Regions from separate parts of the Lysinibacillus capsici genome, predicted to be linked through region 3. Evidence: riboswitches for the same ligand, from Rfam matches in the RefSeq annotation. Region 3 holds a riboswitch; each other region holds the start of a gene.

Region 1 (8,187 bases), 1.0 Mb from region 3:
CTTCTTCAAAGATGTGCCAGCAAACGTGAAAAATGGTAAGGATGCAATCGACTATTTAAAAGCTATTTATACAGATAAAGTAGCATTTGAATATGGTCACGTAGTAGCTACTGAAGAACGTGATTGGATTCAAGCGCAAATCGAATCAGGCTCATTCAAACAAGCATTATCTGCGGATGAGAAGAAAGCCTTATTAGATCGTTTAACTCGCGTTGAAAATTTCGAGAAATTTATTCATAAAACTTTTGTAGGACAAAAGCGTTTCTCTGGTGAGGGCTTAGATACGCAAATCGTTCTATTTGATGAAATTATTAAAACGGCTGAAGCAAAAAAAGTGGAAAACGTACGTATTGGTATGGCACACCGTGGTCGCTTAAACGTTTTAACACATATTTTAAATAAACCTTATGACATGATGTTCTCTGATTTTGCACATGTTTCCAATGATTTATTTATGCCAGAGCATGGCCGCCTTGAAATTACAAAAGGTTGGACAGGTGATGTGAAATACCACATGGGTGCTTCTTACAACCGTGAATCTGGTATGAATGTGAAATTGGCTTACAACCCATCTCACTTAGAAGTGGGTAATCCAGTAGTACTTGGTGCTACTCGTGCAACACAAGATGATACATCTAAACCAGGGCAACCTATTTTTGACCGTACAAAGGGCTTAGGCATTCTTGTACACGGTGATGCTGCATTCCCAGGTCAAGGGATTGTAACAGAAGTGTTAAACTTCGCTAAAACAGAAGGCTTTACAACAGGTGGAACAATCCATATTATCGCAAACAATATGATCGGATTCACAACAGAACATTATGATTCTCGTTCTTCTGTGTATTCTTCTGACCCTGCAAAAGGCTATGAAGTACCAGTAATCCATGTTAATGCAGATAGCCCAGAGGCAGTAGTGCAAGTCGGACGTTTTGCGGCAAACTACCGTCAAACATTTGGCAAAGACATTATTGTGGACTTAGTAGGTTACCGTCGCCATGGTCATAATGAAACAGATGACCCAACAGTGACAAACCCAGAAACATACAAATTAGTGTCTAAACATGAAACAGTGCGTGCATTATATGGTGCACAATTAGTGGCAGAAGGTCTTGTAACTGCTGATGATGTAGCGGCACTAGATACAGCTATCTATGCAGAAATGCAAGCAGCCTATGACCATGTCAAAGAAATGGCAGAAAAAGATGATCATCATCATTTAGAAATGCCAGAAGAATTAAAAATAGAGTTCCCACAAATTGATACAGCAGTAGGTGCGGAACGTTTAGAAAAAATCAATGAAGAGCTTTTAGTGTTTGAAGAAAACTTCGAACCACAGAAAAAGCTTGGTAAAATCTTAGAAAAACGCCGTGATGCTTATGCGTCTGCAAAAGTTGACTGGGGTCATGCTGAAACTTTAGCGTATGCAACGATTATTCAAGATGGCACACCAGTACGCTTTACAGGTCAAGATGCACAACGTGGTACATTCTCTCAACGTCACTTAGTACTGCATGATAAAAACAATGGCAATGTCTTCACACCACTACACCATATTTCTGGTGCGAACGCATCCTTTACAGTACACAACTCTCCGCTGACTGAAGCTGGGGTAGTAGGCTTTGAGTATGGTTACAACCTAGAAAATAGCCATGTACTAACAGTATGGGAAGCACAATTCGGTGACTTTGCGAATATGGCACAAGTGATGTTTGATAACTTTATTTCAGGGGCACGCTCAAAATGGGGTCAAAAATCTGGTCTAGTTATCCTTTTACCTCATGGTTATGAAGGTCAAGGTCCAGAGCACTCTTCAAGCCGTATGGAACGCTATTTACAAATGTCAGCTGAAAATAACTGGTTTGTAGCGAACTGTTCAAATGCTGGAAACTACTACCACTTATTACGCCGTCAAGCAGCATTATTAGGTACAGAAGGGGTACGTCCACTTGTAGTCGTATCACCAAAATCATTATTACGTCACCCACTAGCTGCGGCGAATGCTGAGCAATTAGCAAATGGTTCATTCCAAGAAGTGATTGAACAACCAGGCTTAGGGGCTAAACCAGAAGCTGTAGAGCGTATCGTTTTAGGTACAGGTAAAGTGATGATCGACTTAGCAGAGCGCGTGAAAGACGGCGAGGGCTACGATCACCTACACATTATTCGTGTAGAACAACTTTACCCATTCCCAAAAGAGCAAGTTGCTGGTATCATTGCTAAGTATCCTAATGCAAAAGAGATTGTTTGGGTACAAGAAGAACCTAAAAACCAAGGCTCATGGAATTATGCATTAGAAACATTATATGAACTTTCAGAAGGTAAAAAACTTCGCTATGTAGGCCGTCCTGCAATGAGCTCAACTTCTGAAGGGGATGCAGATTCTCATAAAGCAGCACAAGCAGCTCTTATTGAAGAAGCGGTTGCTGAGCCAGTAAAGGTTAAATAATCATATATCAATTTTTGAAACCGGGCTACTTGCCCTTAAGCAGTAGCCCTTCTATGTGCGTCATGCACGTTAATCAAAGGAGGAAATGAAAGTGGCTGAAATTAAAGTCCCTGAATTAGCAGAATCGATTACAGAAGGTAGTATCGCACAGTGGGTAAAAAAAGTGGGCGATCGCGTTGAAAAAGGTGAATTCATCGTTGAACTTGAAACAGATAAAGTAAACGCTGAGATCATTTCTGAAGAAGCAGGTGTATTAACACAAATTTTAGCTGAAGAAGGCGATACTGTACTAGTTGGTCAAGTTATCGCAGTAGTAGAAGCAGGCGAAGGCGCAGCAGCAGCTCCAGCAGCAGCTCCAGCGGCAGCACCAACTGAAGCAGCGCCAGCACCAGCAGCGCCACAAGCAGTATCTGCACCAGTTGCAGCAGCTCCAGTAGTAGAAGAAACTTCTGGTGAGCGTGTAGTTGCATCTCCAGCAGCACGTCGTCTTGCACGTGAAAAAGGAATTGACCTTGCAGCGGTATCTCCAGTAGATCCACAAGGACGTGTACGTGTACAAGATGTAGCAGCTCACGGTACAGCACCAGCTGTAACGCCAGCAGCACCTACATCCGTAGCAACTTCAGGTGGCCCAGTAGTATTTACACCAGCAGCTAATTCTGACCGTGTAACAATTGAAAAAATGAGCCGTCGTCGCCAAACAATTGCAAAACGTTTATTAGAAGTTAAACAATCAACAGCAATGTTAACAACATTCAACGAAATTGACATGACAAACATCATGGCACTTCGTAAACGTAAACAAGAAGAGTTTGTAAAAGCAAACGACATCAAACTTGGTTTCATGTCATTCTTCACTAAAGCTGTTGTTGCAGCACTGAAAAAATACCCATACGTAAACGCTCAAATCTCTGGCAATGAAATTCATTTAAATAACTTCTTTGATATCGGTATTGCTGTATCAACTGAAGAAGGTTTAGTCGTACCAGTTGTACGCGATGCAAATAGTAAAAACTTTGCAGAAATCGAAAAAGATATCGCTAACTTAGCGACAAAAGCTCGTGATAAAAAATTAGGCTTAAATGACATGGCTGGTGGATCCTTCACAATCACAAATGGTGGTGTATTCGGTTCATTAATGTCAACACCAATTATGAACGGTACGCAAGCTGGTATTTTAGGTATGCACTCAATTGTAAACCGTCCAGTTGCAGTAAATGGTGAAGTTCAAATCCGTCCAATGATGTATGTAGCACTTTCATACGATCACCGTATCATCGATGGTAAAGATTCTGTAGGATTCTTAAAAACAGTTAAAGAATTAATCGAAAATCCTGAAGATTTATTATTAAATTCATAATGCCATTAAACCCTGCGAACAATGTTCAGCAGGGTTTTTGTATGACAAAGAGTATTGACCGATTCTATGCTTGAATGAGTACGAATGTTATATCGTTTAGAGGAGCAAAGAAAGAAAAAACGCGACTTTTCTCACATAGAGAACATACTCTATAATAAATATTTGTTGTAATTTTCAGAAATATCAACAAAAGTTCAACGATTTAAAGTGGAAGCAGAACGCACAATATCCTAATATTGTCATTAGTCAGAAAAATGTTAAAATCGTCTTGACGAACATATTAGTTTTATAGTAGTATCTAAATATCAATTAAATAAACAAACCTCACGAATTGTTACCAGTGAGGTAGAGGCGCGGTATTTATTAGTTCATTGTTGAGTAAAAGCAAGCGAAGACGCAATGAAGAAGGAAATATCGCCGAAGTATAAAAGGAGCTCGTACTTTTATACTGGGTCTGCAGTGAATAAGTGCAGGACTGTCCTAGTAAATGGATTTCCAGATTTACTAGGTTGTGCTATCTCGGAAACATGGAAATTATAGTGAGGATTTGGGCAACTGTCATAAAAGGTAAGACCTAAGTTCAATAAACTTAGGTCTTTTTTAGTACAGTTGTCTTATTTTTTTACAGAAAAGGGGAGTTTTTCATGAAAAGAAAATGGTTGTTAGTAATGATCTCTATCATGACGGCAATTGTGCTAGCTGCATGTGGCACAAGCGACAAAAAAGAGGGCGGTTCAAGTGATGCTGGAACTGACAAAGAAGAAGGCGGCGGTGAATTCCGAATTGGCATGGAGGCTGGCTACCCACCGTTCAACTGGACACAGCAAGACGATGCGAATGGCGCAGTGAAAATTGCGGATAATGCAGAATATGCAGGTGGCTATGATGTACAAATGGCAAAGAAAATCGCTGAAGGTTTAGGCAAAGAGTTAGTCATTGTTAAAATGGAGTGGGACGGATTAGTTCCAGCGCTACAATCGAACAAAATTGATGCAATTATTGCAGGTATGTCACCAACAGAAGAACGTAAGAAAACAATTGATTTTACAGAAAACTATTATACTTCTGATTTTGTTATGGTTATTAAAAAAGGTAGCAAATATGAAGGCGCAAAATCGATTCAAGACTTCTCAGGTGCTAAAATTACATCACAATTAAATACATCAAACTATACAGTTATCGATCAAATTAAAGGCGTAGAAAAGCAAACAGCAATGGAGAGCTTCCCAGCAATGCGTGTAGCGTTAGAAGCAGGTAAAATTGATGGCTATGTAGCTGAACGTCCAGAGGGCATTTCCGCTTCTGCAGCCAACGATAAATTCACATATGTAGCATTTGAAGAAGGCTTTGATACAGACCTATCAAATACTTCAATTGCTGTAGGCTTACGTAAAGATGACGCAAATCGTGAAAAAATCAATGAAATCCTAAAAGGCATTTCAGAAGATGATCGTCAAGCCATTATGGAAGAAGCTATTTCTCAACAGCCCGCAGCACAATAATGACATGGCACGGACTAGCAATTAGTCCGTGCATGATCATTTCATCATTATCAAAATGAGAACCTCTCTACATAATGATAATGTCCTAGCGTGACAAATCATAGAATGGTAGAAAGAGCTAGGACACAAAAGAAATAAACGAGCAAGATGACATTGTTAGGAGGAACATCATGAGTCTTGAATGGATACTTTCAATTATTGAAAACAACTGGCAAATGTTTTTACGAGGTGCGTATTATACGTTACTGATTTCGAGTATTAGTACAATTATTGGTGCATTTATCGGATTTTTCATCGGAATTATGCATACGATTCCAGTTCGTAAAAAAGGTGTGAAATTTTATAGCTTAAAGCTCATTAATTTTATACTAACATGCTATGTTGAATTTTTCCGTGGTACACCAATGATTGTACAAGCTATGGTTGTCTACTACGGATTAGATATCGCATTCGGTATCGATATGCACTTTATTACAGCAGGTATTTTAGTCGTTTCCCTCAATACAGGGGCCTATATGGCAGAAATTGTTCGTGGCGGTATTGTATCAATTGATAATGGTCAATACGAGGCAGCATCAGCAATTGGCATGAATCACTTCCAAATTATGCTTCATGTAGTCTTACCACAAGTAGCACGTAATGTTTTACCAGCTACAGGTAACCAATTAATCATGAATATTAAAGATACAGCCGTATTAAATGTCATTGGGGTAACGGAATTATTTTTCCAAACAAAATCAATTTCGGGTAACAACTTCCGTTATTTCGAATCATTCTTCGTTGCATGTGTTCTTTATTTCATCATGACATTTACCGCATCTCGCATCCTTCTTTATGTTGAAAAACGTCTAGATGGTCCTGATGCCTATCAAAAAGAACAAAAAGAAGCTGTATAGGGGGACGCACAAATGGCAGTCATTAAAATCGAACATTTAAGTAAATCATTTGGACGTAACCAAGTGTTAAAAGATGTGAATTTCCAAGTGGAAAAAGGAGAGGTAGTTTGTTTAATTGGCTCCTCTGGCTCTGGTAAATCCACATTGCTTCGTTGCATAAATTTATTAGAAACGCCAAGTGGCGGTCAAATTATTTATAAAGGGGAAGACATCCTAGATGAAAAGCACAATATTCAAGAATATCGTACACATTTAGGGATGGTGTTCCAGCAGTTCAATTTATTTAACAACCACAATGTCATAAGTAATTGCACAGTGGGCCAAATCAAAGTGTTAAAACGTTCGAAAAAAGAAGCAGAAGAAACGGCGCTTAAATACTTGAAAATCGTTGGCATGGATCAATATGTGAATGCCAAGCCTCGTCAACTCTCAGGTGGACAAAAGCAGCGCGTGGCCATCGCTCGTGCCTTATCAATGAATCCTGATGTTATGCTATTCGATGAGCCAACATCCGCATTAGACCCAGAAATGGTGGGTGAGGTGTTAAAGGTAATGCGTCAGCTAGCAAACGAGGGCAATACGATGCTCATCGTGACACATGAGATGGAATTTGCCAAAGAAGTAGCAGATCGAGTTGTCTTTATGGATAAGGGTGTAATTGTGGAGGAAGGCCCTCCAGCACAAGTATTAGTCAATCCGCAACATGAACGTACGAAGGAATTTTTAAAGCGTACATTAAAATAAGCACAAAAAAGTGAGTCCAACCTGTTGGACTCACTTATTTTCTAGAATTCCATTCTGCATAAAGTACAAAGCAGATTGCGAATGCTACAGCAATGATAAAAAACCATTGCGGAACACCACCAAAACTCATCATAACACCTCAAATATTCATTTTTTTGGATAGAATAGGTATAGTATTTCTTTTTTCTCCACAAAAGACCAAAAATATTATAAAATAAGCAATAGACATTAGCTTTTGCTAGTAAAGAGAGGTAGAGAGAATATGTTACATTTAAAATGGAAAGATGCGCCAACATTATGAACGGTTACTTGCAAACATACAAATGCATCGAAATACTTAGTATCAAACGTATTAACAGTAGGAAAAGGTTATGAAGTGAAAAATGAAACAGACGAGTTCGTTTTTATCATCGACAACACAGGTAATGTCGGTGGCTACTATAAAGATTATTTTGAATAAAAACAAACAGGGTGGTTCAGAACATTTGCTGAGCCACCCATTTTTTTGTTAATCTCGCTGATAGCTGCTAGCACCCGCCACATCCTGTAGCTGCTGTTTCTCTTGTTCAGTTGCGGTATGCAGGGCAAAAACATCTTTAATTGCTGTTTGCAGTTCTTGCTGTGTTTCTTTAAACTTCGAAACTTGCTGTTCAAACGTGGGACTTGAGAAGCGATCATGAGCCCTTGATAATCGCTCCTCTAAACGTGCATAATGATGATCCATATGCATCGACAACATCATCGCCAGTTGGTTTTTCCAGAGCGGAATCAAGGTAACGATAGAAAACTCAATTTTTTCAGCTAAGGTTTGATTGGCCTGTTGAATCATACGGATTTGAGGAGCTGTTTGCAGGGCGACTTGCTGTGATACTTGTAAATCATAAATACGTTGATCCAGTCTTTCGATTTGAGCAGCAAAGTCATTTAATTGCTGAATTGCAAGTGGCTGTTTGGTTGCTTGGACACTCGTTATTTGTGCAGGTAGTTCTACCTCAATGGCTTGCTGCTTTTTCATTTGTCCTGCGGCAATGGCTGTTGCCAATTCCTCAAAAAATCCCCGATTATGGGCATAAAGCGCCTCTAAGTTTTCGACATCTTTGATCAGCTGGAGCTGTGCACGCTCCAGCTGTACACCAATACGTTCCACCTGTATACTAATACGCTCAAATTCTGTGAGTGTTTGCTTCACATTAGGCTCGGTTTTGCCAAAGATTTTTTTGAAAAAGGTTTGCTTCTTAG
Region 2 (8,187 bases), 1.6 Mb from region 3:
GATTAGCTTTAAGAAATAATCCTCTAATGAACTTGTTTTTTTACTAATCTCTTCAATCTCCACGTCATGTTCAATTAATGCTCTTGATAGGCTTTGTTGAGATACTGTTGAGTCGTATATACGTATAGAGTTATCATCCATCATCTTAAAATTAGTAATGTTTAATTCGCTTTCAATAATAAACGCTGCCTTTTTCCCATCACTTACGATCACTTCGGTATAATTGACCTGATCACGATTAATAGTATCCATTGCTACCTCAGTGATGAGCCTTCCATTCTTAATAACACCTATTGTATCGACCAATTGTTCTATTTCAGCCAAAATATGACTAGAGATAATAATAGTTATGCCGTACTCCTTACAAAGCATCTTGAAAAGCTCTCTTAACTCCTTTATCCCAACTGGGTCCAATCCATTAATTGGTTCATCTAATATAAGTAACTCTGGCTTTGTAATGATGGCTCTTGCAATGCCTAATCTCTGTTTCATCCCAAGAGAAAAATCTTTAACCTGCTTATTCTCTGTATTGGTTAACTTTACTAAATTAAGAACATGTGCAATTTCTTTCTTATCATAATAACCCATGTATTCACAATGTAATTCCAGGGTCTCACTAGCCGTTAATTTTTCATAGAAAATAGGATATTCAATAATTGTTCCCATTCTTTTTAGTAATTCATAGGATTTGTCTGTCAATTTCTCCCCTAAAATTTCTACATCCCCACTAGTAGGCTTCGTTAGATTAGTTAGCATCTTCATAACAGTGGTTTTACCTGCACCATTGGGACCTAAAAATCCATAAATCTCCCCCTTCTTAACGTTCATATTGACAGCTGAAACAACTTCTTTTCCATCATAAACTTTCGTAAGCTGATTTGTTTTTACAATGTATGTCATGTAATTCTCTCCCTCAATTGTGACTAGCTTCATTATAAAAAATGAAACTCTCTATTTTATTACTGCATTCTTACAAATTTCTTAAGTAAAAAAGCCTGCAAAGCCTTAAAGCTTTACAAGCACAATTGGATTCAATACATCATTCGTTTTAGCGAAATGGTAAAAGTAGTTTTTTCATTAGGAATACTCGATAACCGGATGGAGCCATTCATTATTTCTACTAGCCGCTTTGTAATCGTTAGTCCCAAACCACTGCCTTGAAAAGATTTATTTCGAGAATCCTCAAGTGTATACATCCTTTCAAATACGCTATCGATATGATATTCATCAATACCCTTGCCACAATCCCACACATCAATATCAATATTGGCTTCTTCATGTCTTACGGTAATTCCAATTACATTGCCATCTGCTCCATACGCAATAGCATTAGACAGTAGATTGTTTAGAACCCTATTTAATGCTTCTTCATTACCAAGGGCATACATGGGGCTTGTAGGAATACCAATATTAATATCTAATCCCATTGAAGTAACCAGATCGTAAAAAGACAAAATATTTTTACGGCATATTTCACTGACATTGATTTTAGTGATTGGATAATCTGTGTCCCCAGCCTCTAATTTTGCCAAGTCAAAAAATGTATGGATAATTTTTAACACTTCTAATGTTTTAGCATGTACACCTGTAAGTAATCGTTGGCGTTCTTCGTCACTCATCGCATTTTGAAGTTGAAGCATTTCAATATAGCCAAGTACAACGGTTAAAGGTGTTTTAAGATCATGCGAAATATTGGCCAACATCTTTTTCATGGAATTTTCCATTTTACGATGCGTAGCCTGGATTTTTTGATGCTGATCTAGCAAAGCATTCAGTGTAATAAGTAACTGTTGAATTTCTGAATTTGTAGTTGTTACTAGAATCTTTTCATATGTCTGTTCATTTACAATTACGTGTAGTTTACTATGAATGTATTGGATAGCGCGTTCTTGTTCCCTCTTGACTTTCCATTGAAAAATTAGGACTCCGATTAGCAATACAATTATTATTAATAGAAATATCATCATATTTTTATCCCTCAAACTTATAGCCGATTCCCCATAGAGTTTTAATATACTGAGGATTTGATGGATCATCTTCTATTTTTTCACGTAGTCTTCTGATATGTACATTTATAATATTTTCATCTCCGTAATAGGCATCTTTCCATATCATCTGATAAATTTGCTCTTTGGTAAAAACCCTTTGACGATTTGTCACAAACAATTTTAAAATGGAAAATTCCTTTGATGTCAGCTTTATCTCTTGTCCACTCTTTGCTATTGAGAAATTAACGATATCTATCTTTAAATTATCAATTTCGAGGACCTCTTGCTTTTGTTCAGCTTGACTAGAGTATTTCGTCGCTCTTCTGATAACAGCCTTTACACGTGCTGAAAATTCCAGCATAGAAAAGGGTTTAGCGATATAATCATCTGCCCCTAATCCTAAGCCCAACGCTTTATCAACATCACTGTCTTTTGCAGACATAATAATGATAGGAAGTGCTGCCTGCTCTCTAATAATCTTTAATACTTCCAATCCATTTAATTTAGGAATCATAATATCTAAAATGACCAAATCAAAGGTATTTTGCAAACAATTATGTAATGCCTCTTCGCCATTAGTCGCTGTTGTGACTTTGAAACCTTCCATCGTTAAGTAATTATCAACCATTTCACGAATGGCTTCATCGTCTTCTACAAGTAAAATATGCTTTTGCACTATCATGCACCTCTCCTATCAAACCCAATTTCCATATGTATATTACATTACCATATTTATGATGTTTGATTAGAGAGATTTTGTTTATGAGTATTGAAAAAAGAACTGCCCCATAAACCATCACTCTTAGGTTTACAGAACAGCTCTATTATTTAATCTTCAACTTTTAAATCACAATCTTTAAGTGGAAGCATTTTTGTTTTGTGCTTTATTTTATAGCCCAACCATAATGCTAAAAATAATGGAATCCCAATATACGAAACAAGCATACCGTACCAATCAATCTTATCGCCTGTAAAGGCTGTGTAATTTTGTCCAATGACTACAATCATACAAACTGTAAAAGCAAATAGTGGTCCAAACGGATATAATTTGGCTTTATAAGGTAATAACTTTGGATCCAAGCCCTGTGCATCAAACGCTCGGCGGAAACGATAATGACTAAACGCAATACCTAGCCATGCAATAAAGCCAGACATTCCAGAAGCATTTAATAGCCAGATATATACCACTCCATCGCCAAAGAAGGATGCCAAAAATGCTAAACAGCCTACAGCTAATGTTGCCATAAGTGCATAAATCGGAATACCTCTACGACTTAGCTTTGCAAAAAATTTAGGTGCATGTCCATCCACTGCTAATTGCCATAGCATACGAGAAGATGCATATAGTCCTGAATTTCCTGCTGACAGCATAGCCGTTAAAATAATGGCATTCATTAAAGAAGCAGCAAAGGCAATACCTAGACGGTCAAACACTAGTGTAAACGGTGATACTGCGATATCTTCTGATAACAAACGTTCGTCTGTAAATGGAATCAACATCCCGATTGCACCAATCGCTAAAATATAAAACAATAGAATACGCCAAAATACAGATTTAACAGCCTTCGGAATATTTTTACCAGGATTATCTGTTTCACCAGCTGTAATTCCTAGTAATTCTGTCCCTTGGAATGAGAATCCTGCAGCTAGGAAAATACCAAATGTAGCAAGGAAGCCACCATGGAATGGCCCATCACTAACAAAGAAATTAGTAAAACCTACAGGAGCCTGCCCACCTAAAATACCAAAAATCATTAGTAAGCTAATGATAATAAAAACAATAACCGTTGCTACTTTAATCATGGCAAACCAATATTCACTTTCACCATAACTTTTTACGGATAGTAAATTAAACGTCAATACAACAGCAATAAATAATACTGTCCAAAGTGCTGATGAGCTTTCTGGGAACCAATATTTCATAATTAATGACACAGCAGCAATTTCGGCAGCAATGGTGATTGCCCAGTTATACCAGTAGTTCCAGCCTAATGCAAAGCCCAAAGCGGGATCTACAAATTTGGTTGCATATGTACTAAATGAACCTGATGATGGCATATAGGCAGCCATTTCCCCTAAGCTTGTCATTAAAAAATACACCATAATACCGATTAAAGCATAGGCAAGCAATGCTCCCCCAGGCCCTGCCTGAGCAATAGCACCTCCACTAGCTAAGAATAGCCCCGTACCAATTGTACCGCCTAAAGAAATCATTGTAATATGACGGCTTTTTAATTCTTTTTTCAGCTTCGGCGCTTTATGTCCGAGCTGATTTACTTTTATTTCACTCACGATATAGCTTCCTTCCTATTTATGAGGCAAAAAAATGCCATCACATATACACTGTGATGGCTACGTTAATCCTCAGTTTTCCCTACATGATAGCTCAACACGTTGTACAAACGTGACAGTTCTGTTCCTTTCGGAGACAGCCCCAGCATGAGGTTTTCAAGTCCCCTCACACTTCGGCAATATTTCCTTTCAGCTAATCTCATCAATGCTTGTCATTTCAATTAGCATACTTATAAATATCGCGACCTCTACCTCAATACAAACATGAGGCATATAATTATTAAATTTATGATGTTTATTATACTAACATAAGACCATAGACATTTCAATACTGCAAGAAATGTTCCGTATTTTATGAATCTTCTACTATTTTTAATAGTGTGATAAAGTGTTATAGTAGTTCAATTAGAATGGTTATTATTAGGGGGGATTTATTTTGACTACAAATGATCATACCACTAGTTATCCAAGTAAAAAAATTAGCTGGACAGGAACAACCTTACTTTTAGTCTTTGGCGTTATCTTTATAGCCTCTACATTACGAATGCCACTAACTGTTGTTGGTCCAATTATATCCTTTATCCGTGAAGATCTTGGAATATCTAATGTATTGGCAGGCTTTCTAACAACGATTCCATTGCTGGCTTTTGCTATTATATCTCCATTTGCACCAGTTGTAGCACGCAAACTAGGGCTTGAGCTAACATTATTTTTATCAACTTTTCTCTTGGCCTTAGGAATTGTCCTACGTTCACTTGGTACGACAGAATTACTTCTATTGGGTACTGTGTTAATTGGCGTAGCCATTTCTTTTGGAAATGTACTAATTCCAGGATTATTAAAATTGAAATTTCCCTATCATGTGGGTTTATTAATGGCCTTTTTCACCATGTCCATGAATTTTACTGCTGGCCTTGGAGCTGGTATTAGCTATCCGATAGCTAATTCATCGTTAGGCTGGCAAGGTGCGCTTTCCATTGCACTCATACTCGTTCTAATTACAATCTTAATTTGGATACCTCAACTAAAGTCAAATTACCCAGAACCAGTTACTACATCTAAAAAGACCAGTACACCTTTATGGAAATCACCTGTTACTTGGGCTGTCACAGGGGCAATGGGTTTACAGTCTTTATTATTCTATACAACAGCAGCGTGGATACCTGAGATTTATATTGCTCAAGGTTTAGCGCCTGATAATGCTGGCTGGATGTTTTCAATCATGCAATTCTCACAAGTACCAATGGCTTTGGCAGTCCCTATTATTGCAGGTAAAATGACTTCTCAACGCCCACTTGTATTGATGTTTACATCCTTCTATTTAGTAGGCTTTGTTGGAGTTGTCATGGAATGGACAAGTCTTGGGGTCCTGTGGATGGTTCTTCTAGGGTTAGCAGGTGGTTCTTCATTCGCCCTAGCAATGATGTTCTTCACTCTCCGTACTCGTACTGCATTTGAAGCAGCAGATTTATCAGGCTTTGCACAATCTTTGGGTTATTTATTTGCCGCAATTGGTCCTATTCTTTTTGGCTACTTGCATGATTTATTTGGTGGCTGGAATATTGCGGGATGGCTCTTTGTCGTTGTAGCAATGTTACTCTTCTTTTGCTCAATGAGAGCTTCTAAGGATGAATATGTGCATTAAAATTAAATAAAGCAGGTGGTTCAGCTTCCTCCATCTGCTCTATTTCTATATAGTGTTTACACATTACTTAATTGTCGAGTTGCTGGAGTAATGTTAGCAATTCAGCTAGGCATTCTGAAGCTTCATTATTACGAGCTGTTATAGTAGAAAAAATAGGAACAGCCTCTTGTAAAAGCATATAACTATAAAAGTAATAGCCTACAAAAGCTTGCTCCTCATAGCCCTTTGGCGTTTCTTTCTCCCACTCCTGCTCATCATTATCCTCATTTTCTATCCACAAATAGCTGACGTCTAATAGCTCCTGCATATTTTTAACAGTATTGACTGGGTCGAGATAATCCTTGGTAATAACATGTGCCACAGCTAAATATAACTGTACCTCTTGTAAGGAGACAACCTCTAATTTTTTACTAGTAAGCTTTTTTAGCAGGACAAGCAAAACCCATGGTGTCACCTGCCACAGTGTACCTTGATGTTCAATTAATTCAGCTAGTTGTGTGTATTGCTCCTGTTCTATCAGCTTAGGAATGGCTGTACCTCTACCATAAGGTGTCGTCAATTGTCTCCATGGGATATTGGGAATTTGCTGATTTAACATAGTAAGCGCCCTCTCTCATCAAAATTGTTGAAAGTAAACAATTCCTTTACACTAATAGCATGGTTTTTGATAAAAATAATTTGGTGTATGATATATATTTACATAGGGTTTATGGAATATGTGAGTTGTGGCAGGGGAAAGTGGTGGGATTAACCATGTCCAGTTGCCAGTAACTTCTCTTCCTGTTGATTTTTCTGCCTCCTCAAACAATTTAAACTGCTGAGCTGCTGTATGATGATCAACAATGCTCACACCCTCTTCTTTAAATGAGTGAAGAACAGCAATATTAAGTTCTACTAAAGCACGATCACGCCAAAGAGACGCTTGTTTGGTTGTATCAAGATTAAAAATCTCTGCAATTGCAGGTAACATATTATAACGATCATGATCTGCTAAATTTCGTGCACCAATCTCTGTTCCCATATACCAGCCGTTAAATGGAGCTGCTTGAAAATCAATTCCAGCCATTTGAAAACGCATACTCGAAATAATAGGTACGGCATACCACTTCATTCCTAATTTTTCCACATCGATTGACTCTGGATGACGGATTGAGACCTCTACTATATTTTCTTCAGGAATTACAAACATTTGAGGAGCACGATTATCCACCTGGATAACGAGTGGTAGTACATCAAAATCAGTTCCTTTACCTTTCCATCCTAACGACTCACACACTTTTGTAAATTTAATGGACTGCGAATCACCAATAATGCCTGCCTCCGTTTCATAGCCAGCATAACGAATTAGTTGATGATTCCAAATCCGTACTCTATCTGAAGCAAACACTGTTATAGTTGGACGGATTTTCCCATGATTTGTCGCATAATCTATATGTTCTAGTAATTTTTGAAAAATAACCTTTTCATCTAAAGCATCACGTGCATCTACTACATGCAGTGACTGCCAAAACAGACGTCCAATACACTTATTGCTATTTCTCCATGCCACCCGTGCGCCAAAAACTAGCTCCTCTGTTGTTGGGTGATATTCACCTGCATCCTTAACTGCCTGTAATCTATTCTTTAACCAAAGTTCTGATTCATTTTGTTCTGTCTGATATAGACTTAAAAATTGCTGTATCTCCTGTATATTCATATCGATTCCTCCACTTATCCTCATATTAGAGGAACAAAACAACAAGCACCATGAAAATAGTAATTGAAAAAACATACATATTTTATATATGAAATAGTTTGTTCATATTTACTCTATAGACTCTCTTTCTTAAGAGAATGTAAGGGAGAGGGATCCTAACTATTGTAAAAAGTCTATATTAATCATGTAACCTTCATAGTGTTGTAGCAAAGCCATCAATAGAATTTTTGTGAAAGATAAAAGTCTTTCCATTTTAGGCTAATTACATGCTGACGCTTGGCTTTCGCGGTGCGGCTAGCCTCTTTCTGGCTAACCCCGGCAATCAAGTAGTCTTCCTCTTTTATCCCACAAATAAATTGAAGGTATTCACTTATGGATGGCTGTTGTAACTGATTCCCTACTCCACATTGAAAATAAGAGCTTATCCCCTCTAAGCATACAGATAATGGGCTTTTTGATCGCTATGCTACTATGAAAAAAGTAAAGTAAAGAAACTTTGCAGAATGGTTGATTGTAGTGGAGCCAGCGTCACAGATGAGACCCTGGAGCAAACGTAAATGAGTGAA
Region 3 (8,187 bases):
GCAAGCACTAACATATTTTTAAGCTGACGTGTAAAGTGTGCGCCTTGATTGCTCCATTTTTGCGTATCATTGATGTTGATGTTGTTCCAACGCTCAGTAAGCTCATCAAGTTTTTTCAATGTATCTTCAAGCTGATCATTGTAACGTACTACAGTCATTGTAGCAGTCATCATTTCACCAAGCTCTTTATGCAGTAAGTAAGCGTTTTCTGTGCCTTCCATTTTCATGATAGCATCCCATTTCGCTTGTTCCTCTTTTACACGAGCATCGTAAATCTCTTGTGGAAGATCTTCAGCATGCTTTTTAAGGTGTTTTACATAGTCTACTGCGTTTGGTCCTGCAACCATACCACCGTAGATAGCAGATAATAATGAGTTTGCACCAAGACGGTTTGCACCATGTTGAGAGTAATCACATTCACCTGCTGCAAATAGACCAGGAATTTCAGTCATTTGATTGTAGTCAACCCATAATCCACCCATTGAATAGTGAACTGCTGGGAAAATTTTCATTGGTAATTTACGAGGGTCATCCCCTACGAATTTTTCGTAGATTTCGATGATACCACCAAGTTTAACGTCCAATTCATGTGGATCTTTATGTGAAAGATCTAGGTATACCATGTTTTCGCCATTGATACCAAGTTTTTGGTTTACACAAACGTCGAAAATTTCACGTGTCGCAATATCACGTGGTACTAAGTTACCATAAGCTGGGTATTTCTCTTCTAAGAAGTACCAAGGTTTACCGTCTTTATAAGTCCAAATACGACCACCTTCACCACGAGCTGATTCTGACATTAGACGGTTTTTGTCATCTCCAGGAATCGCTGTTGGGTGAATTTGAATGAATTCACCATTCGCATATGAAGCACCTTGTTGATAAACGATAGAAGCAGCAGAACCTGTGTTAATAACAGAGTTTGTTGTTTTACCGAAGATAATACCAGGGCCACCAGTCGCCATAATAACAGCGTCTGCACGGAATGATTTAATTTCTTCTGTACGCATATCTTGCGCTACGATACCACGACAAACGCCGTCTTCATCGATAATAACACCAAGGAATTCCCAGTGTTCATATTTATTTACTAAACCAGCTACTTCATGAGAACGAACTTGCTCATCTAGCGCATATAGTAATTGTTGACCAGTTGTTGCACCAGAGAAAGCTGTACGGTGCATTAAAGTACCACCAAAACGACGGAAATCTAAAAGCCCTTCTGGTGTACGGTTGAACATAACACCCATACGGTCCATTAAGTGGATAATGCCAGGTGCTGCATCACACATACCTTTAACTGGTGGTTGGTTCGCTAGGAAGTCCCCACCATATACTGTATCATCAAAGTGGATCCATGGAGAATCCCCTTCACCTTTAGTATTTACCGCACCATTAATTCCGCCTTGCGCACAAACAGAGTGTGAGCGTTTTACAGGAACTAATGAGAATAAATCAACTTCAGTACCAACTTCAGCTGCTTTAATCGTTGCCATCAGACCGGCAAGACCACCGCCGACAACAATTATTTTGCTTTTCGCCATGATTATTTCTCACTCCTCTTAAAAAATTGCAATGATTGCATGTGCTCTATCGTAGCTTCTATGGAATTATACAAAAGCTAAAATAGCAGCCACACCAACTACACTTAGAATTACGAAAAGAATGTTTGTTACGTAAGTAGCGATCTTTTGAGACTGAGGAGATTGTGTAATACCCCAGCTTACTAGGAATGCCCATAAACCGTTAGATAAGTGGAAAGTTGCTGATAAAATACCAACAATGTAGAATCCAAGCATGAATGGATTAGCAACAATATTCGCCATCATGTCGTAATCAACGTGTGTGCCAAGTGCTTTTTGAATACGAGTTTGGAAAATATGCCATGCAATGAATATCACTAAGAATACACCCGTAAAACGTTGTAAAGAGAACATCCAGTTACGGTATGTGCTGAAACGTCCTGTGTTTGGTGTAGCAGTGAATGCAATGTAGACACCATAGAATGCGTGGAACATTAATGGAATATAGATGACAATCCATTCAACTAGGATAAGGAATGGAATCTTTTCCATTACTGCGGTAGCATCATTGTAACTTTCTGCCCCGCCTGTTGCTGTAAAGTTAATGAACAGGTGCATCGTTAAAAACAGACCTACTGGAATGATCCCAAGTAGAGAATGTAAGCGACGCCATAAAAACTCTCGATCTTTCGACAAGACTGTTACCCCCCTTAGTACTTAAAATAGCACAACAAAAGAAGTCATCATTTTGTAAATGATACTTCATTGACTGTGTATTTCATCATGGTACAATATTATGACATGTTTATTGTACTCTCAAGAGCTACGAGCGTCAAGGCAACTCGGAGTTTTTCATAGAGCTTATTAAAGAACTAATCTAGTACATGATGCGTCGTTTTTTCTCGAAAAATCTATCATTACTTTATTACCGTTAAATTTTAAGAAAATTCTAAGAAAGAAGGATAACAATGTTAAACACTCCATCTCCTACAATCTCATCATTTGGCTATGAGATCATTCGTGATCATATTCTATCTTCTATACTCGGTAAACATGAAGATGACGTCCTTTATTGGGCAGGTAAAGAGCTTGCTCGCAAGTTCCCATGTAAAAGTCAAGATGAACTTATCGCATTTTTCGCAGATGCCTGCTGGGGTACATTAGAACTCATAAAGGAATCAAAAGATGGACGTATTTTCCAGTTGACAAATGACCCTGAAATTCTGCAAATAAAGCAGCGTAGCTTTAAACTTGAAGCAGGATTTATAGCAGAGCAAATTCAACTAGCTAAAGGCTACCTGACAGAATGCTATAGTGAAAAACGGGAAAAGCAACAATACGTCATGTTTACAGTCAAATGGGACGTTAAAGAACGTATTATGAATACCATTCCCTCAGAATAATTAAAAAGGATTGTCTCCCATTAAAGAATGGGATGACAATCCTTCTTTTTTCTTCCTTTTATTTCGGTCAATTACATAAAATGCTGTTTCTTCTATTATTATATGTAAAGTGCTTGCTCTAAATTAAATTCATCATGGAGAGCATTAGCTGCTTGGATCATATCATCCTGTGGTACAACAACGGACACTTTTATTTCAGAAGTACTAACCATTTTTACAGGGATATTTTCACGACGTAACCGATCAAACATACGAGCGGCAACGCCTGGATTGGAAGCCATGCCTGAACCAATAATAGAAACTTTTGCTAGTCCAATTTCGAAGTCGGCAAAACTAAATCCGAGTGATAATTTACTATCCTCTAAAACACGTAATGCTTCCGCAAATTCCTCTTTTAAAATGGAAAACGATACAGTTGGCTTCAACCCATCAATAATGGCTTGGACAATAATATCAACATTAATACGGTTCTCTGCAAGCACCGTAAATATATCTGCTAATGAAGCATTCGAAAAAGCATCATACCCTACTGTTAAACGAATAATATCTGATTCAAATGCAACACCACGAACGACTAAATTTTTTTCCATTTCCACTTCCTCCTTCAATAAAGTGCCTACTGATTCTATTAAACTGGAGCGTATAATAACAGGCATTTGAAATTTTTTCGCTAACTCCACCGCACGAGGATGTATGATATGAGACCCTAAATTCGATAACTCCAACATTTCATCATAGGAAATTTCTTGTAGCTTTTGGGCATTTGTAACATACCGTGGATCTGCTGTATAAACACCATCCACATTTGTATACATATCTACTCTCTCCGCTTCCAATGCTATGGCAAGTGCAACAGCAGCTGTTTCAGCTCCACCTTTCCCAAGCATGGTGATATTGTGCTCTTCGTCAATCCCTTGTTCTCCAGCAATAACCACAATTTGTCCCTGTGCAAAGTGTTCTTCCATTCGATTAATATCTATATAGTCGATACGAGCATGCCGATACATACCATCCGTATGTATACCAGCTTGCCATCCAGTTAGAGACACCGCCTCATAGCCTGCTTCCTGCAAGGCGATGGCAAATAAAGCACTTGATAATTGAGAGCCAGTTGACAACACTGCATCTAATTCTCTTTTCGACACATCGTCAGTTAGTTGGTGTACCATCAATTTCATCTCTTTCGCAGTGTGTCCCATTGCTGCAACGACCACTACTACATCCAATCCTTTGTCCTTTTCAGCAATCGCTTTCCTAGCAGCCTCTTGGATTTGTTCAGTAGAAGCTAATGCAGCTCCCCCAAACTTCATCACGATTTTAGCCATTTCTTTCGTTCTCCCTTCCAGTTCATGTATTTTACCAAATTACAGGGGGGTAAAACTGTTTCTAGAAAACTAAAAGGCAGCCTCCACATAACGTGAAAGCTGCCCATAACATGTACAATAATCGTAACTTGCGCATGTGTGATAGCTCTCCGAAACGTTTAGAATCGACAGTCTTACATTTCTTAAATGCAAAACCAGTACAACATAGGAACAACAATACTGTACTTCGGCAAGCTCCCCTTTCACACAATATCTCTGGACTTGTCCATCCTCCATCGTGTTACTCTTGAATCTTGCACCTCTATCATCACTTTAAAGTGAATGTATTCAATTCATTAAGCCTTAGCGTAAACAAACTAGTCACACAGTTGGCTCTCCATAACATTGAAAACAATGTTATTTATAACCATAGCATATGCCTATTCCTTTGACAATGATTGTTGCTGAAAATAGCTAAAAATTTGGCTTGCTAAATTAGCGGGCATCCCAGCCTCCTGTAATGCTAGCTCGCTCGCCTCTCGAATTTTTTTGACTGAACCGAAATGTTTAAGCAGCTGTTGCTTTCGTTTTGGTCCTACCCCTTCAATTTGATCTAATACAGATTGAATGGCATGTTTCTCATGCTGTTGACGCAAGAAGGTAATAGCAAAGCGATGGACTTCGTCTTGAATTCGTTGTAATAAATAAAAGCCATCACTTGTACGTTTTAAGCTAATCACTTCTGGTGGATCACCAAACAATAGCTGAGATGTATTATGCTTATCATCTTTGGCTAAACCAGCAATCGGTATAACAAGACCAAGCTCATCTTCTAGTACTTCACGGGCTACTTCCATTTGTCCCTTACCACCATCAATTAAGACTAAATCTGGTAATGGTAGACCTTCCTTTAAAACACGAATATAGCGACGACGTATAACCTCCTGCATTGCACCGTAATCATCATGTTTGGCTGCTGTACGCGTTTTATATTTTCGGTACTCCTTTTTCGCAGGCTTCCCATCAATGAAAACAACCATAGCAGACACTGCATCCGTTCCATGCATATGACTATTATCAAAAGCTTCAATTCGTAAAGGTGCACTAATACCCATTGCTTCACCAAGTGCCTCACAAGCACCAATCGTACGTTCTTCCTGACGCTCTATTAGCTGGAATTTAGCTGCCACAGCAATTTCAGCATTTTTGGTAGCTAATTCAACCAATTCCTTCTTTTGACCTCTTTTCGGTGTGAGCACTTTAATTTCTAATAATTCTGTTAAGATAGCTGCATCAATGGCTTGTGGAATAAAAATTTCTTTTGGCTTAATATGCTCTGGCTTTTCATAAAAGCGCCCAACAAATGTTAAAAATTCTTCCTCTGCATCTTGATAGATCGGGAAAATTGAGACATCACGCTCAATCAGCTTTCCTTGGCGCACAAAGAAAACCTGAACACACATCCATCCTTTTTCAACAGCATAGCCAAAAACATCTCGATTTGTTGTATCACTTGAAACTATTTTTTGCTTCTGCATAACCGTATCAATATGGGCAATTTGGTCTCGGAATTCCTTCGCTCGTTCAAATTCTAGGTTTTCTGCAGCTGCTAGCATTTTAACTTCAAGCTCTTTTTTGACTGTCTCCACACCACCATTTAAAAACTTCGTCATATCCTCAATCATTTCTTGATAAACCTGACCATCAATTTCCTTCACACAAGGTGCTAAGCATTGACCCATGTGATAGTACAAGCAAGCCTTGGAAGGTAATTGAACACATTTGCGCAGCGGATACAATCGATCCAATAGCTTTTTCGTTTCACTTGCTGCATAGGCATTCGGATAAGGGCCAAAATATTTAGCCTTATCCTTTTTTACCTTCCTTGTCGTAATCAGACGAGGATGTTTTTCATTCGTAATTTTTAAATATGGATAGGTCTTATCATCCGTTAACATGACATTATATTTTGGATCATGTAATTTGATGAGATTCAGCTCTAAAATAAGTGCTTCAATATTTGATGACGTCACAATATACTCAAAATCTTCTATTTCACCTACAAGCCTTTGCGTTTTCCCTTCATGTGTTCCAGTAAAATATGATCGTACACGGTTTTTCAGAACTTTTGCTTTACCGACATAAATGATAGTCCCTTGTCGATCCTTCATCAAATAGCAGCCAGGTTGATCTGGTAAAATATCCAGTTTCCGCTTTATTAAATCGTTCATTACCTACCTGCCCCCCCTAAGTAAAAATTCCCCTCATTAGAATAATGTTAGTTATTTTCTTTATTATATAACGAAAAAAAGCCGAACACATCAATTGATGGTTCGGCTTTGTGAACTTCATTCATTACGCATGTTTTGCGATAAATGCTTCTAAAGCTTCTTTTGGTTGGAAGCCTACTGTTTTGTCAACTAATTCTCCATCTTTAAATAATAGTAAAGATGGGATTGACATAATTTGATACTGAGCTGCAGTACCTTGATTATTGTCAACGTCAACTTTTACAATTTTAGCCGCACTACCTGCTGCGTCCATTTCTTCAAGAACTGGCCCAATCATTTTACATGGTCCGCACCAAGCAGCCCAAAAGTCTACTAGTACTAACCCTTCTTTAATATCATCCTGGAACGTAGCATCTGTTGCATGTACAATTGCCATTTGAAATCCTCCTTAAGCTTACTATGATTGTAGTATAGCATGGATAAATTCACTTGAGCGAACAATCTGCCTACAATGTATTTTTTATGCAAATCTCTGTCGAAAATTCAATACGCAGTCATTAGTTGGCTTGATAACGACCTTTCAATACATAGGTTAACGTAATAAAAAGGTAAATAGCTAACGTAATGCCTGTCACGATTATAGATGTGGTAAAAATAATCCCGATTAGAATCGCACTTAACGCCAGTATAGCTACCCAAGTAGTATAAGGGAACCATTTAACTTCATAGGCACTTGTGTGTTCTGCTTGTTTTTTACGTGATTTTAAATGTGCAATCGCAATAATTAACCAAATAAATAACACAGTATAACCAAGTGATCCCATTAGAAAATCAAATGTTTTGCTTCCCGCATATAAAGATAAAATGACCCCTAAATACATCGCTAAAGTACACATTAAAATAGCATATACTGGTACTTTTCGTTTCGATAAATAAGCAAAGATTTTAGGCACACGTCCATCTACAGCCTGGTTATATAGTACGCGTGATGAACCATACAGTCCTGAATTCATTGATGAAATAATGGCAAGTAACACAACAGCGTTCATAATATGGTCTGCCCCTGGAATACCAACCATTTTAAAAACCATGACAAATGGGCTTTCAGGAACCCCATTTACTTCATTCCAAGGAATTAAGCTTACGATAATAAAGAACGGCAGTAAATAAAAAGTAACAATACGCACTAATGTACTGCGAACAGCTTTTGGTACTACTTTTTCAGGATTTTTCGTTTCAGCTAATGTAATCCCAATGATTTCTGTCCCACCATAAGAGTAGATCACTACAAGCATGGCAGCAATTAATCCGGTTGAACCATTTGGGAAGAACCCACCATGCTCCGTTAAGTTAGCAAAACCAACAGCACTATGATTTCCAAACGTCACAAGCAATAAAATAAGTCCTGCAATGATAAAGACAATAATAACAGTAATTTTGATTAATGCTAGCCAATATTCTGTTTCTGCAAAGATTTTTACGGATAATAAATTAATCGCTGTTACTAACACAGAAACAGATAGTGCCAGTATCCAAATTGGATATTCTGGTAGCCAATATTGAATAAAGATAGCAGCCACGACAGACTCTGCTGCAATATTTAAAACCCACATTTTCCAGTAGATCCAATCTAGGAAATAAGCAGGATATTTGCCTAACACGGACTGCACTAAATCTCTAAAGGTTCTTGCTTCTTTATTACGCACGGCCATTTCTGCTAAGCCTT

What was found. A riboswitch is a leader RNA that binds a small molecule or an ion and turns the genes downstream of it on or off. The one in region 3 is predicted to bind lysine.
Region 1: linked by a shared signal. The riboswitch ahead of LCP48_RS11660 (transporter substrate-binding domain-containing protein) and the one ahead of LCP48_RS16855 (aspartate kinase) in region 3 are both predicted to bind lysine.
Region 2: linked by a shared signal. The riboswitch ahead of LCP48_RS01730 (amino acid permease) and the one ahead of LCP48_RS16855 (aspartate kinase) in region 3 are both predicted to bind lysine.

What each region holds. Positions count from the first base shown of each region.
Region 1 covers NZ_CP084108.1:2,371,554-2,379,740, forward strand. Annotated here, with positions in the region: gene LCP48_RS11650 (2-oxoglutarate dehydrogenase E1 component) at 1-2,446, shown strand, start outside; gene odhB (2-oxoglutarate dehydrogenase complex dihydrolipoyllysine-residue succinyltransferase) at 2,538-3,806, shown strand; lysine riboswitch at 4,145-4,331, shown strand; gene LCP48_RS11660 (transporter substrate-binding domain-containing protein) at 4,451-5,308, shown strand; gene LCP48_RS11665 (amino acid ABC transporter permease) at 5,479-6,204, shown strand; gene LCP48_RS11670 (amino acid ABC transporter ATP-binding protein) at 6,217-6,948, shown strand; partial or broken gene LCP48_RS11675 (DUF6501 family protein) at 7,211-7,408, shown strand; gene LCP48_RS11680 (toxic anion resistance protein) at 7,457-8,187, opposite strand, start outside.
Region 2 covers NZ_CP084108.1:341,342-349,528, reverse strand. Annotated here, with positions in the region: gene LCP48_RS01745 (ABC transporter ATP-binding protein) at 1-900, opposite strand, end outside; gene LCP48_RS01740 (sensor histidine kinase) at 1,032-1,967, opposite strand; gene LCP48_RS01735 (response regulator transcription factor) at 1,972-2,664, opposite strand; gene LCP48_RS01730 (amino acid permease) at 2,817-4,280, opposite strand; lysine riboswitch at 4,363-4,539, opposite strand; gene LCP48_RS01725 (CynX/NimT family MFS transporter) at 4,717-5,925, shown strand; gene LCP48_RS01720 (hypothetical protein) at 5,993-6,523, opposite strand; gene LCP48_RS01715 (nitric oxide synthase oxygenase) at 6,575-7,621, opposite strand.
Region 3 covers NZ_CP084108.1:3,415,783-3,423,969, forward strand. Annotated here, with positions in the region: gene sdhA (succinate dehydrogenase flavoprotein subunit) at 1-1,544, opposite strand, end outside; gene LCP48_RS16845 (succinate dehydrogenase cytochrome b558 subunit) at 1,611-2,219, opposite strand; gene LCP48_RS16850 (YslB family protein) at 2,492-2,926, shown strand; gene LCP48_RS16855 (aspartate kinase) at 3,025-4,251, opposite strand; lysine riboswitch at 4,386-4,563, opposite strand; gene uvrC (excinuclease ABC subunit UvrC) at 4,671-6,461, opposite strand; gene trxA (thioredoxin) at 6,586-6,897, opposite strand; gene LCP48_RS16870 (amino acid permease) at 7,019-8,187, opposite strand, start outside.